3 regions of the Klebsiella sp. genome follow, and region 1 is predicted to be linked to each of the others. Evidence: predicted binding sites of a transcription regulator. Region 1 holds the regulator's gene; each other region holds the start of a gene.
The links. The regulator PhoB, encoded in region 1, activates phosphate uptake and scavenging genes when phosphate is short. The targets are predictions, from matches to a motif close to CTGTCATAAAACTGNCNNAT.

Region 1 (4,590 bases):
GACCGTAAATTTCGGTACCGGTTAGCTCTTCCAGCAGCTCGGCGCGCTCTTTGGGTTTGGCGTTGAGGAAGGCGGCGAACTGCCCCTGCGACAGCAGCATTGAGCGGGTGAAGCGACCATAATCCAGCCCGGTGAGGGTGGCGGTCATTTCCAGCTTATCTTTGACCTTATCGGCGAGGATTTTGCCGTCGTCGCAGCGCGCCAGCTCGACGCGCGGGGCCTGTAGATTACCATCCGGCTGGTTTCTTGCCCGGTTCTGGCTCCAGAAGGCGCGGTAGGCGATGTCTTTGACCTCGAACTCCACTTCTGCCAGACATTCGGCGGTGTCGCGGGTCATCAGATCGTTCTGCGACTGCGATACGCTGCTCAGACGCGGGGTTTCGTGATACAGCGCGAGACAGATGGCGTCGAGCAGGGTGGTTTTTCCGGCACCGGTCGGCCCGGTAATGGCGAACAGCCCGTTGCTGGCGAACGGCTCGGCGGTGAAATCGATTTTCCACTCGCCTTTGAGCGAGTTGAGGTTTTTCAGACGTAAGCTCAGGATTTTCACAGGCGATCCTCACCGTTCAGACTGTGCAGCGTTTCATTAAACAGTTGTTCCAGACGCTGCTGCTGCGCCTCTTCCAGGGTTTCCAGCGCCAGACGACGGGCGAATACGTCCTCGACCTGCAGTTCGCTGAGCGTTTCCCGCCGTTCTCCCGCCAGTATGCGCTCGCGCTGGGCACGGCTGCGGCGTACCAGCAGCACTTCTACCGGTAGAGTTTCGGTCTGTGCCTGGATTTTGCGTTGAATATCATGTAAATACTCGTCGCTGGTGATTTCAATATCCAGCCAGACGGCGGGTTGCTGGCTATTATCTTGCCACTGATTCAACTGCTCGCTGATGCTGGCGAAATCGCCCTTTAATACTGCCAGCGGCTGGGTAATGGGGACGATGAGCGGCGTGACGTCCGTCAGACGACCATTGCTAAAGGTCACCAGGTTGACGCTTTTGTTTTTCCCGGTTTCGTCAAAGCTCAGCGGGATGGGCGATCCGCTGTAGCGAATATGCTCGCAGCCACCCACCACTTGCGCCCGGTGAATATGGCCAAGCGCGATGTAATCGGCAGGGGGAAAGTGGCTTGCCGGAAAGGCATCGAGGGTGCCGATATAGATTTCGCGAACCGCGTCGCTTTTGCTGGCGCCGACGGTGGTCAAATGACCGCTGGCGATAATCGGCAGCGGCTGGTCGCCACGCAGTTCGCAGGCCTGCTGGTACTGCTGCTGATAGTAGTCGCTGATGGCGCTGAGAAGCTGCTGTTGCTTTTCGCCGCTGGAGTGACCGGCCTGGCTGGTGACCAGCTCGCGCGGGCGCAGGAACGGCACAGGGCAAAAAATCGCCCCCGCTGAACCATCACGCAAGGGCAGAATAAAAGGGGCGTGACCGGCATTGGCGACTACCGTGGTTTTCAGGAAGGCGAGAATATCCCGCGATTCATTGAGGGTCGCCACCGAATCGTGGTTTCCCGCCAGTACTACCAGTTGGCAGTCGGTCTGCTGTAGCTGAACGACAAAGCGGTTATACAGCTCACGCGCGTAGCTCGGCGGGGAGCCGGTATCAAAAATATCGCCCGCGACAATAATGGCATCAACCTCATGCTCCTGGGCGCTGGTCAGCAGCCAGTCGAGAAACGCCTGATGCTCAGCGGCGCGGCTTTTGCTGTAAAAATTTTGCCCAAGGTGCCAGTCAGAAGTGTGAAGGATGCGCATAGTGGTCCCGTAGCGAAAAAAGCGTAAGCGGCATTATATACCCTAAATAATTCGAGTTGCAGGACAAGGCACGCCTTGAATAGCGCTTGCGCTGGCCCCGTAGGGGCGAGGCCCATGGATGGGCCGAGTAATCCGTAGCCAACGCACAAGCAACTTGAAGTATGACGGATATAACACTGCACTCCGGTGAGTTAAGTCCGTGTCACAATTCAAAATCCCTTGTTCATCTGCCCGTCATTTTTTTCATAAATCTGTCATAAATCTGACGCATAATGGCCGCGCACTTCTATACTGATGGCTAAAAAATACAGGGTAAATAATGGCGAGAAGAATTCTGGTCGTTGAAGATGAAGCTCCAATCCGCGAAATGGTCTGCTTTGTTCTGGAGCAAAACGGCTTTCAGCCCGTCGAGGCGGAAGATTTTGACAGCGCGGTTAATCAACTCAATGAACCCTGGCCTGATTTGATTCTCCTTGACTGGATGCTGCCGGGTGGGTCGGGTCTGCAGTTTATTAAACAGCTCAAGCGTGAAGCGATGACCCGCGATATCCCTGTGGTGATGCTGACCGCGCGCGGCGAAGAGGAAGATCGCGTCCGCGGCCTGGAAACCGGCGCGGATGACTACATCACCAAGCCATTCTCTCCGAAAGAGTTGGTGGCGCGAATTAAAGCCGTGATGCGGCGCATTTCGCCGATGGCAGTGGAAGAGGTGATTGAAATGCAGGGGTTGAGTCTCGATCCATCCTCTCACCGCGTCATGACCGGTGAAAACCCGCTGGATATGGGGCCGACGGAGTTTAAATTATTACACTTCTTCATGACGCACCCGGAGCGTGTCTATAGTCGCGAACAGCTGCTCAATCATGTCTGGGGAACTAACGTTTATGTCGAAGACAGAACGGTAGACGTGCATATTCGCCGCCTGCGTAAAGCGCTGGAACATAGCGGCCATGACCGGATGGTACAAACGGTTCGCGGTACGGGATATCGTTTCTCCGCCCGATTCTGAATGTTGACAGGAGTGTGAACCGTGCTGGAACGGCTGTCATGGAAAAGGCTGGCGCTTGAGCTTTTCTTATGTTGTATCCCGGCCCTGATCCTTGGGGTGATTTTTGGTCACCTGCCGTGGTTTTTGCTGGCGGCGGTGACGGGTTTGCTTATCTGGCATTTCTGGAATCTTATGCGTCTGTCGTGGTGGCTGTGGGTTGACCGCAGCATGACACCACCGCCGGGCAGCGGCAGTTGGGAACCGCTTCTGTACGGCTTGCATCAGATGCAGATGCGTAATAAAAAGCGCCGCCGCGAGCTGGGTAGTCTTATAAAGCGTTTTCGCAGCGGTGCAGAATCATTGCCCGATGCGGTGGTGTTGACGACCGAAGAAGGCGTCATGTTCTGGTGTAACGGCCTGGCCCAGCAGACGCTTAATCTGCGCTGGCCGGACGATAACGGTCAGAATATCCTTAACCTGCTGCGCTACCCGGAATTTGCCAACTACCTGAAATATCGTGATTTCTCGAAGCCGTTGAATCTGGTGTTGAATAACGCCAGGCATCTGGAAATTCGCGTGATGCCTTACAGCGACAAACAGCTACTGATGGTGGCGCGCGATGTCACGCAGATGCACCAGCTTGAAGGGGCGCGGCGTAACTTCTTTGCCAACGTCAGTCATGAACTGCGAACTCCACTGACGGTGCTGCAGGGTTACCTGGAGATGATGCAGGAGGCAGTGCTGGAAGGCGCGACGCGCGAAAAAGCGTTGCACACCATGCGCGAACAAACTCAGCGTATGGAAGGTCTCGTTAAGCAGTTGCTGACGCTTTCACGAATTGAAGCCGCGCCGGTACTGGTGATGAACGATAAAATTGATGTTCCGATGATGCTACGGGTCGTCGAGCGCGAAGCGCAAACGCTGAGTCAGCAGAAGCATGTTCTGCATTTTTCGGTTGATGAGTCGCTGAAAGTGTTGGGGAATGAAGAACAACTGCGTAGCGCGATTTCCAACCTGGTGTATAACGCGGTCAATCATACCCCGGCGGGAACGGAAATTACCGTGATCTGGCAGCGTGCGCCGCACGGCGCGCTGTTTAGCGTCGAGGATAACGGGCCGGGAATTTCTCCGGAGCATATTCCGCGTCTGACCGAACGTTTCTACCGCGTTGATAAGGCACGATCTCGGCAAACCGGTGGCAGCGGTTTGGGGCTGGCGATTGTTAAACACGCCGTGAGCCATCACGACAGCCGTCTTGAAATTGAAAGCACGCTGGGCAAAGGGACGCGTTTTAGCTTCCTGTTACCGGAACGTTTGATTGCCAAAAATTGAACCCGATGGCCAGGGTGTCAGCATTACTTGCCAATGACCAGCTTCGGCTGGTCATTTTCGTTTGCAGCGAAATCGAAGCTGCGTAATTAACGAACGTTCGCTGCTTTTTTGTTCGCATGATAAGCCACATGTTTTCCATCAGTCAGGTCAATCATTCTGGCTATGAAAATAGAGTTAGCATAATCATCTGCTTTTACGATCCCTCCTTGCTTTAAAACGTTATAAGCGTTTAAATTGCCCCCCTACGGTCGCAGACAGACTGTTTTTGCGTGGTAATTCAAAAAACAATTCTTTTCCACGCCGCTTTGGGAGCATATCCCGCTGAGTTTACTGACAATGGCCGCTGTATCATCCCCTAAGGGAAGGCGCGGTATTTAACCGTTTGTACAACACCACATCCACAGGCAGTAATGAATTTATGACCCATCAGTTAAAATCTCGCGACATCATTGCGTTGGGCTTTATGACCTTCGCGCTGTTCGTCGGCGCAGGCAATATTATCTTTCCTCCGATGGTTGGTT
Region 2 (4,590 bases), on a different contig from region 1:
ACGGTGTTATCACATACAACGTAAATAATGGCAAGCCATTTTTAGGCGGGTCTCGATCGCTCGCACAGATTATAAGGTAATCATTTGATCATCTGCACATTTATGCGTCTTACCTCCTACAGCCGAATCCTTCACTGTCATACGGTTCCAGCAATAACACATCCCCCACAACTGCAACTTTTTCGCCATAGCTCAACGACTTCAGAGTGTTGTCATCGGTTCGCATACGAACTGCCAATTTTAGGGGTATACAAAGAAAACTGCATAATGATGCACATAAAAGCTCATATCGATAGTTGAAAATTCGCGTTAACTATGCGCACTCCATAATAATGAAACGCGTTAATTGAAGTGCTCAAAATATTGTCTACATTGCACGATAATAATGAAGTATTGATGACATGATGTTTGTTCTGGCAATTGACCCACATCATAATTCTTTTATTTGCGTATCTAAACAAATCACGGAAACATGCGAATGAAATCATATCTTAACCGTTCAGACTGGCGCTGAAAACGGATAAATAGATAAGGATAAGTTATAGCCGGGTGATATGCAGGCGCACACCGCAGTGGTGCACACCTGTCAGTCGGATTACCGTTCTGCGACAAGGCGAATGAAGTCGTCGTCGCCTTTTCCCTTCTCAACTGTAGAAGGCTCGGCAATGTCCTCTTTCTCAGGTTCATTGGCTTCACACAGACGGCGGAGCAATGCATTTTGCCGCTTTTGCTGATCCAGCAAGGCTTGCAGCAGAGCAATCTGCTCATTGGCGCGCGAGCTGGCGCGATTAACAAAAAACCACAACAACAGGCCGACAAGCAACAGCACAACCGACAATGCTACTGACGCCAGATTTACGATCCCAGGATTTAATAACTCACTCATTTCACCACCTCAAAGAGAAGGCGTTCATTCTACCACCCACGCAGCAGAAGAAAATCAGTCATATTAAAAATGTCTTACCAGGGTATAAACTTGTTGATAGTGCAGATGCCGCTGAAGAACTGTACATCCTGATCGCACATTACGTTAAGCATCTGAGTCCATAGCAGTAAACAACCCGCGATGATAACTATCAGCAAAACCCACCGTAATTTTTTCACTCCACTCTCCGCATCAGAATCAGATGTCGCCAGGATAACATGACCTTCTTAAACCGCGGCTAACTGTAATACGAAAGGCAAGTTTAGGAATCATAGACTTGTATCAACTCGTGTTCATGACAAAATAAACGCAAGGATAATACAAATAATGAGGCAACAATGCGATTGATCATACGTACCATTGTGGTGCTGGCTATCTTGTGGATCGGCGTATTATTAAGCGGTTACGGCGTATTAATGGGCAGTAGTGAGAATGCCGGAGGACTAGGGTTGCAATGTAAATATCTTACGGCTCGCGGCATAAGTACCGCACAGTATGTTCATTCCAGTAGCGGTATTATCGGCATTACCGATTGCCCTATACTGCGAAAAAGCGCCACGGTCGTTGATAACGGTTAGTCATGGTTCGGGCTACAATGTCAGTAGCCCGAATTTACAACGATTAAGACCTGTCAAAACGGATAATCGTTGTAACCCATCTGCTCAGAAATCTTACGTGCTGCCGTGTGCAGCATCTCAACATACTCGTTCAAACGCTCTTCAGAAAAACGCAGCGTCGGGAAAGAGATGCTCAGGCCAGCAATAACCACGCCAAAGCGGTCGAAAACCGGCACGCCAATACAGCGCAACCCTTCTTCCTGCTCTTCGTTATCTTCGCCATAACCCTGTTCACGGACCTTATCCAGAACCGATAACAACTCTTCAGTACTGGTGATGGTGCGGTCAGTGCTGCGCTTGTACTCTACGCCTTCGAGAATCTGCTCAACTTCTGCGCGATCGCGCCACGCCAGCAGAACTTTACCGATAGCGGTACTGTACAGGGGGTTGCGGCGACCAATGCGCGAATACATGCGCAAGTTGTACATTGAGTCGATTTTATGGATGTAGACAATACTGTCTTCGTCCAGAGCACCCAGGTGGACCGTCTCTTTCGTCAGGCGAGAAAGTTCGCGCATCTGAATATCCGCACTACGGACCAGATCAACATTCTGCAATGCCCGCGCGCCCAATTCGAACAGCTTCAGGGTCAGGGAATATTTCTCAGACTCGCCTTCTTGTGCCACATATCCCAACGATTTCATGGTCTGCAAAAAGCGATAAACGGTGCTTTTTGACATCATGACGCGCTGGGACAGTTCGGTAATGCCAATTTCACGCTCTTCGCCAAGCGCCTGCAAAATGCCAAAAACCTTCAACACCGAAGAGACAGAATCTGGCTGTTTATCCAAATCTGCAACTGCCATTTATCACCTCATCGCAACTGTTTTATAAAAATTAGAACCGGTTTTTATTATAAATTCGCATCCCAATACCCGCAATCGTTCTTCTGCCTATTCGTTACAAATCTGCGACATGCCGCTGAATAATCAATGCTAAAATTATTGTCCAGTAAATAGTTTTCACTAAGACATAGATTTCACATGGATAAAAACACTTCCGATGGGCTGCCGTTACCGCAGCGTTACGGCGCAATTCTGACCATTGTATTAGGTTTGACGATGGCGGTACTGGATGGTGCTATCGCCAACGTGGCGCTGCCGACAATCGCCAGCGATTTAAATGCTTCTCCGGCATCGTCTATTTGGATAGTTAATGCCTATCAAATTGCCATCGTTATCGCCTTACTACCGCTCTCTTTTCTCGGCGATATGGTCGGCTACCGACGCATTTATAAGATTGGACTGGTAGTCTTTACCTTCACCTCTCTCGCCTGCGCGCTCTCCAGTAGTCTGGAAATGTTGACTCTGGCACGCGTCGCGCAGGGTCTTGGCGGCGCTGCGCTGATGAGCGTCAATACCGCACTGATTCGTCTGATATATCCCCAGCGCTTCCTTGGCCGCGGAATGGGGATCAACTCTTTTGTCGTGGCGGTATCTTCCGCGGCAGGGCCGACAATTGCCGCAGCGATTCTCTCCGTAGCCTCCTGGCAATGGCTGTTCCTGATTAACATTCCGCTGGGCATTATTTCGCTGGTCCTCGCAATGCGCTATCTGCCTGTCAACGCCGGGCGGAGTAAAATTACCCGCTTTGATCTGCCCAGTGCAATTATGAATGCGCTGACTTTTGGCCTGCTGATTACTGCCCTCGGCGGCTTTGCCCAGGGCCAGTCTACACAACTGGTTCTGGCTGAGGTCGTGGCGATGCTGATCGTTGGATTCTTTTTTGTTCGTCGTCAACTCCAGATGCCGGTCCCCTTGCTACCCGTTGATCTGCTGCGCATTCCGCTGTTTTCGCTTTCGATTTGTACCTCTATCTGCTCCTTCTGTGCCCAGATGCTGGCGATGGTTTCGCTGCCGTTTTTCCTGCAATCCGTGATGGGGCGCAGTGAGGTAGAAACCGGTCTGCTCCTGACGCCGTGGCCGCTGGCCACAATGGTGATGGCACCGCTGGCAGGGTATTTGATTGAGAGAGCCCATGCTGGCCTGCTGGGCGCAATTGGCCTGATTGTGATGGCCTGTGGTCTGTTCGGTCTCGCTTTACTGCCCTCTTCCCCTTCGGACCTGGATATCATCTGGCGAATGGCGCTCTGTGGCGCAGGTTTTGGTCTGTTCCAGTCACCAAACAACCATACGATTGTGTCGTCAGCCCCTGCCCATCGCAGCGGTGGCGCGAGTGGGATGTTAGGTACTGCACGCCTGCTGGGGCAGAGCACCGGCGCGGCGCTGGTCGCATTGCTGTTTAACCTGCTGGGGAATAGCGGAACCCACACCGCACTTCTGCTGGCCGGCACGCTTGCCGTTGTTGCTGCCGCCGTCAGCGGCCTTCGCGTCACGCAGCCCCGCGCCAGACTGTAAGCCGCAACCAAAACCAGGCATAAAAAAATCCGCAGCCCGAAGGTTGCGGATTTTTTATTTTTATTACCGAAAGCAGATAATTACTTCAGATATTCCCCACTACGCAGGGCTTCAATACGTTTATCCAGCGGCGGGTGCGTCATAAACAGCTCGCTCATGGATTTTGCTTTGCCGTTGATACAGAAAGCCATCATGCTGCTGGCTTCCTGCGGCTCATAGCTGGTTTTCAAACGTTGCAGGGCAGCAATCATTTTCTCACGCCCAACCAGTTTTGCCGAACCGGCATCCGCATGGAACTCACGATAACGGGAGAACCACATGGTAATGATGCTGGCCAGAATACCAAATACCAGCTCCAGTACGGTTGCGACGGCAAAGTAGATCAATGGGTTGCCGTTGCTGTTATCTCCCTCATCGCGGTTGCCGCCGAGGAAACCGGCTGCAATTTGTGCGATAACACGAGAGATGAAAATGACGAAGGTGTTCACAACCCCCTGAATCAGCGTCATGGTGACCATATCACCGTTGGCGATGTGGCTGATCTCGTGGGCAATAACCGCTTCTGCTTCATCACGGCTCATGTTTTGCAGTAGCCCGGTGCTGACAGCAACCAGCGAAGCATCACGACGAGCCCCCGTTGCAAAAGCGTTAATATCCGGCGCATGGTAGATTGCCACCTGCGGCATTCCAA
Region 3 (4,590 bases), on a different contig from region 1:
ACGAACTCGTTATAAGCCGCGTGCCGCAGGTCCATAAACAGGGCTGGCAGCGTCCGGTGAAGAAAAAGTAACGCTATTTCTCTTTCGCCCTTATTGGGGAGAAGGAGCGGGGTGAGGGGATAATATAATCCTCCCCCCACGGCAGTACCCATAAAAATAACCCCACTCTCTACAAGGCTCGGGGCGCCCGAGATACGGGCAAACAGGTTGACCGACAACGCATGGCATACAGCCAAAATCGGAATTAAAAACTATGTGTGGAATTGTTGGCGCAGTCGCGCAGCGTGATATTGCTGAAATCCTTCTTGAAGGTTTACGTCGTCTGGAATACCGCGGTTATGACTCCGCAGGTCTGGCAGTCGTCGATAACGAAGGTCATATGAACCGCGTTCGTCGCCTCGGGAAAGTACAGATACTGGCTCAGGCGGTAGAAGAACATCCTTTACACGGCGGTACCGGCATTGCCCATACCCGCTGGGCGACGCACGGTGAGCCATCTGAAGGTAACGCGCATCCGCATGTTTCTGACCATATTGTGGTAGTGCATAACGGGATCATCGAAAACCATGAGCCGCTGCGCGAGCTGTTGCAGTCCCGGGGCTATGTCTTTGTCTCCGAGACGGACACCGAAGTTATTGCGCACCTGGTGCACTGGGAACTGAAGCAGGGCGGCACGCTACGTGATGCCGTGCTGCGTACCATTCCTCAACTGCGTGGCGCTTACGGCACCGTTATTATGGATACCCGCGATCCAGGTACGCTGCTGGCTGCTCGTTCAGGAAGCCCGCTGGTTATCGGTCTGGGGATGGGTGAAAACTTCATTGCCTCCGATCAGCTGGCGCTGCTGCCAGTTACCCGCCGTTTTATCTTCCTTGAAGAGGGAGATATCGCGGAAGTGACCCGCCGCTCGGTTTCTATTTTTGATAAATCGGGTGCAGAAGTGCAGCGCCCGGATATTGAATCCAATCTGCAATATGACGCGGGTGATAAAGGTATCTATCGCCACTACATGCAGAAAGAGATCTACGAGCAGCCGAATGCTATCAAAAACACACTTTCCGGGCGTATCAGCCACGGCGAGGTTGATTTGAGCGAGCTGGGTCCGCAGGCCAACGAACTGCTGTCTCAGGTTGAGCATATTCAGATTATCGCCTGCGGAACCTCCTATAACTCAGGGATGGTATCCCGCTACTGGTTTGAATCACTGGCAGGGGTTCCGTGCGACGTCGAAATCGCCTCTGAGTTCCGCTATCGCAAATCTGCCGTACGTCGTAACAGCCTGATGATCACCCTCTCCCAGTCCGGCGAGACGGCGGATACGCTGGCTGGTCTGCGCCTGTCGAAAGAGCTGGGTTATCTCGGGTCTCTGGCGATTTGTAACGTTCCTGGTTCTTCTCTGGTACGCGAATCCGATCTGGCGATGATGACCAATGCCGGAACGGAAATTGGCGTTGCCTCGACTAAAGCGTTTACTACGCAATTGACCGTTCTGCTGATGCTGGTGGCGAAACTGGCTCGCCTGAAAGGTCAGGATGCCGCTATCGAACACGATATCGTTCATGGCTTACAGACTCTGCCGAGCCGCATTGAGCAGGTGCTCTCGCAGGATAAACGCATTGAAGCTCTGGCCGAGAATTTCTCTGACAAGCATCACGCGCTGTTCCTTGGTCGTGGAGATCAGTATCCGATTGCCCTGGAAGGGGCACTGAAGCTGAAAGAGATCTCCTACATTCACGCTGAAGCCTACGCCGCTGGAGAGCTGAAGCACGGCCCGCTGGCGTTGATTGACGCTGAAATGCCGGTAGTGGTGGTGGCACCGAACAACGAGCTGCTGGAGAAGCTAAAATCCAATATTGAAGAGGTTCGTGCCCGAGGCGGCCAGCTATATGTCTTCGCAGACGGCGATGCGGGTTTTAACAGTAGCGACAATATGCACATCATCGAGATGCCGCATGTCGAAGAGGTGATTGCGCCTATCTTCTACACCGTACCGCTACAGCTGCTGGCGTATCACGTCGCACTGATCAAAGGGACTGACGTCGACCAGCCGCGTAACCTGGCGAAATCAGTTACCGTGGAATAACGATTTTTACATCACTGACAGGGCTGCCATCTGGCGGCCCTTTTCTTATCTGGAGATCGTTTTTTGATCTGCTGGCTAAAGAATGTATCGCACCTGTTTTATGACAGACTGTCATCTTTAACTCCGATTTTTGCTGTCATAAAAATAAAATTTTCCGGTAAATCGTTCGTTATTATCATTACTAACAATATGATTTATATTGTTTTTATTTGTCGTGAAATCCTGCCTTTTTGTGTGTCATAAAACTGTAATAATTCGTACATTTTACTGTCACCTGTTTGTCCTATTTTGCTCACCATAGCTTCGAAACAATGATTTACGAATCCAGCAGGAGACATTATGAAAGTTATACGTACCACCGTCGCAACAGTTGTCGCCGCGACCTTATCGATGAGCGCTTTCTCTGTTTTTGCAGCAGCAAGCCTGACTGGCGCAGGTGCAACTTTCCCCGCGCCGGTGTATGCCAAATGGGCAGATACCTATCAGAAAGAAACTGGTAACAAAGTCAACTACCAGGGTATCGGCTCCTCTGGCGGCGTAAAACAAATCACTGCCAACACCGTAGATTTCGGTGCTTCTGATGCTCCTCTGGCTGATGACAAACTGGCTCAGGAAGGCCTGTTCCAGTTCCCGACCGTTATCGGCGGCGTGGTGCTGGCGATTAACCTGCCGGGAGTGAAATCCGGTGAGCTGGTGCTCGACGGTAAAACGCTGGGTGATATCTACCTGGGTAAAATCAAAAAATGGGATGACGCCGCGATTGCTAAGCTCAATCCTGGTATGAAGCTGCCTTCTCAGAACATCGCGGTGGTTCGTCGTGCTGATGGTTCCGGTACTTCCTTCGTTTTCACCAGCTACCTGGCGAAAGTGAACGAAGAGTGGAAATCTAAAATTGGTGCCGGCTCTACCGTAAACTGGCCGACCGGTCTGGGTGGCAAGGGCAACGACGGCATCGCCGCTTTCGTTCAGCGTCTGCCTGGCTCTATCGGCTACGTTGAGTATGCCTACGCTAAACAGAATAACCTGGCTTACACCAAGCTGCTGTCCGCTGACGGCAAGCCGGTTAGCCCGACTGAAGATAACTTCGCTAACGCCGCGAAAGAAATCGACTGGAGCAAATCCTTTGCACAGGATTTGACTAACCAGAAAGGTGAAAATGCATGGCCGATTACTTCAACCACCTTCATCCTGGTTCACAAGGCTTCTACTAAGCCTGAGCAGACCGCTGAAGTGCTGAAGTTCTTCGATTGGGCGTATAAAAACGGCGGCAAAGAAGCTAACGCACTGGACTACGCAACCCTGCCGGAAAGCGTTGTTGAGCAGATTCGCGCAGCATGGAAGACCAACGTGAAAGACAGCAGCGGTAAAGCGCTGTACTAACACGATATTTTTGACGAAGATGGCGGGTGCGTTCACGTTACCCGCCCTACGGTTGAAACTGTAGGCTCGGGAGCGATTCGCCACCGGGCATTTATTCGAATAAGCATTAATACGTAAAGAGTAACCTATGGCTGCAACCAAGCCGGCATTCAACCCTCCGGGGAAAAAGGGTGACATAATTTTCAGCGTGCTGGTAAAACTGGCGGCGCTGATTGTGCTATTGATGCTGGGCGGCATCATCGTCTCCCTCATTATCTCTTCCTGGCCAAGCATTGAAAAATTCGGCTTTGCCTTCTTATGGACCAAAGAGTGGGATGCGCCGAACCAGATTTTCGGTGCCCTCGTACCTATTTACGGGACGCTGGTTACTTCATTTATCGCGCTGCTGATCGCCGTACCGGTGAGTTTCGGTATCGCACTGTTTCTGACGGAACTGTCGCCAGCCTGGCTGAAGCGCCCGCTGGGTATTGCCATTGAACTTCTGGCAGCGATCCCCAGTATCGTTTACGGCATGTGGGGCTTGTTTATTTTTGCCCCACTATTTGCGACCTACTTCCAGGAACCGGTTGGCAACGTCCTGTCGACCATTCCGTTCGTAGGCGCGCTCTTTGCGGGTCCGGCGTTTGGTATCGGTATTCTGGCGGCTGGCGTCATTCTGGCTATCATGATCATTCCTTACATCGCTGCCGTTATGCGTGATGTTTTCGAACAGACGCCGGTGATGATGAAAGAGTCCGCTTACGGTATCGGTTGTACGACGTGGGAAGTTATCTGGCGTATCGTTCTGCCCTTTACCAAAAACGGCGTTATCGGCGGGGTGATGCTCGGTCTGGGACGTGCGCTGGGGGAAACCATGGCGGTGACCTTTATTATCGGCAACACCTACCAGCTTGATAGCGCCTCGTTGTTTATGCCGGGCAACAGTATCACCTCTGCGCTGGCGAATGAATTTGCCGAGGCGGAAACCGGTCTGCACGTTGCCGCATTGATGGAACTAGGGCTGATTCTGTTCGTTATCACCTTTATTGTTCTGGCCGCGTCGAAGTTTATGATTATGCGTCTGGCTAAGAACGAAGGGGCACGCTAATGGCGACGATTGAACTACAAACTACCGCTGAGCTGGCCGA

Region 2: kdgR (DNA-binding transcriptional regulator KdgR) is a predicted target of PhoB. The motif match lies at 2,440-2,459, and genes of this name have one in related genera.
Region 3: pstS (phosphate ABC transporter substrate-binding protein PstS) is a predicted target of PhoB. The motif match lies at 2,318-2,337, and genes of this name have one in related genera.

Annotation. Positions count from the first base shown of each region.
Region 1 is NZ_JAPUEW010000008.1:18,636-23,225, forward strand. Features, by position in the region: gene sbcC (exonuclease subunit SbcC) at 1-550, opposite strand, end outside; gene sbcD (exonuclease subunit SbcD) at 547-1,749, opposite strand; gene phoB (phosphate response regulator transcription factor PhoB) at 2,069-2,758, shown strand; gene phoR (phosphate regulon sensor histidine kinase PhoR) at 2,780-4,069, shown strand; gene brnQ (branched-chain amino acid transporter carrier protein BrnQ) at 4,488-4,590, shown strand, end outside.
Region 2 is NZ_JAPUEW010000041.1:113,554-118,143, reverse strand. Features, by position in the region: gene QVF11_RS11380 (YebO family protein) at 596-886, opposite strand; gene mgrB (PhoP/PhoQ regulatory lipoprotein MgrB) at 961-1,104, opposite strand; gene QVF11_RS11370 (YobH family protein) at 1,264-1,503, shown strand; gene kdgR (DNA-binding transcriptional regulator KdgR) at 1,557-2,348, opposite strand; gene QVF11_RS11360 (MFS transporter) at 2,526-3,899, shown strand; gene htpX (protease HtpX) at 3,980-4,590, opposite strand, start outside.
Region 3 is NZ_JAPUEW010000062.1:30,255-34,844, forward strand. Features, by position in the region: gene glmU (bifunctional UDP-N-acetylglucosamine diphosphorylase/glucosamine-1-phosphate N-acetyltransferase GlmU) at 1-71, shown strand, start outside; gene glmS (glutamine--fructose-6-phosphate transaminase (isomerizing)) at 254-2,083, shown strand; gene pstS (phosphate ABC transporter substrate-binding protein PstS) at 2,423-3,463, shown strand; gene pstC (phosphate ABC transporter permease PstC) at 3,591-4,550, shown strand; gene pstA (phosphate ABC transporter permease PstA) at 4,550-4,590, shown strand, end outside.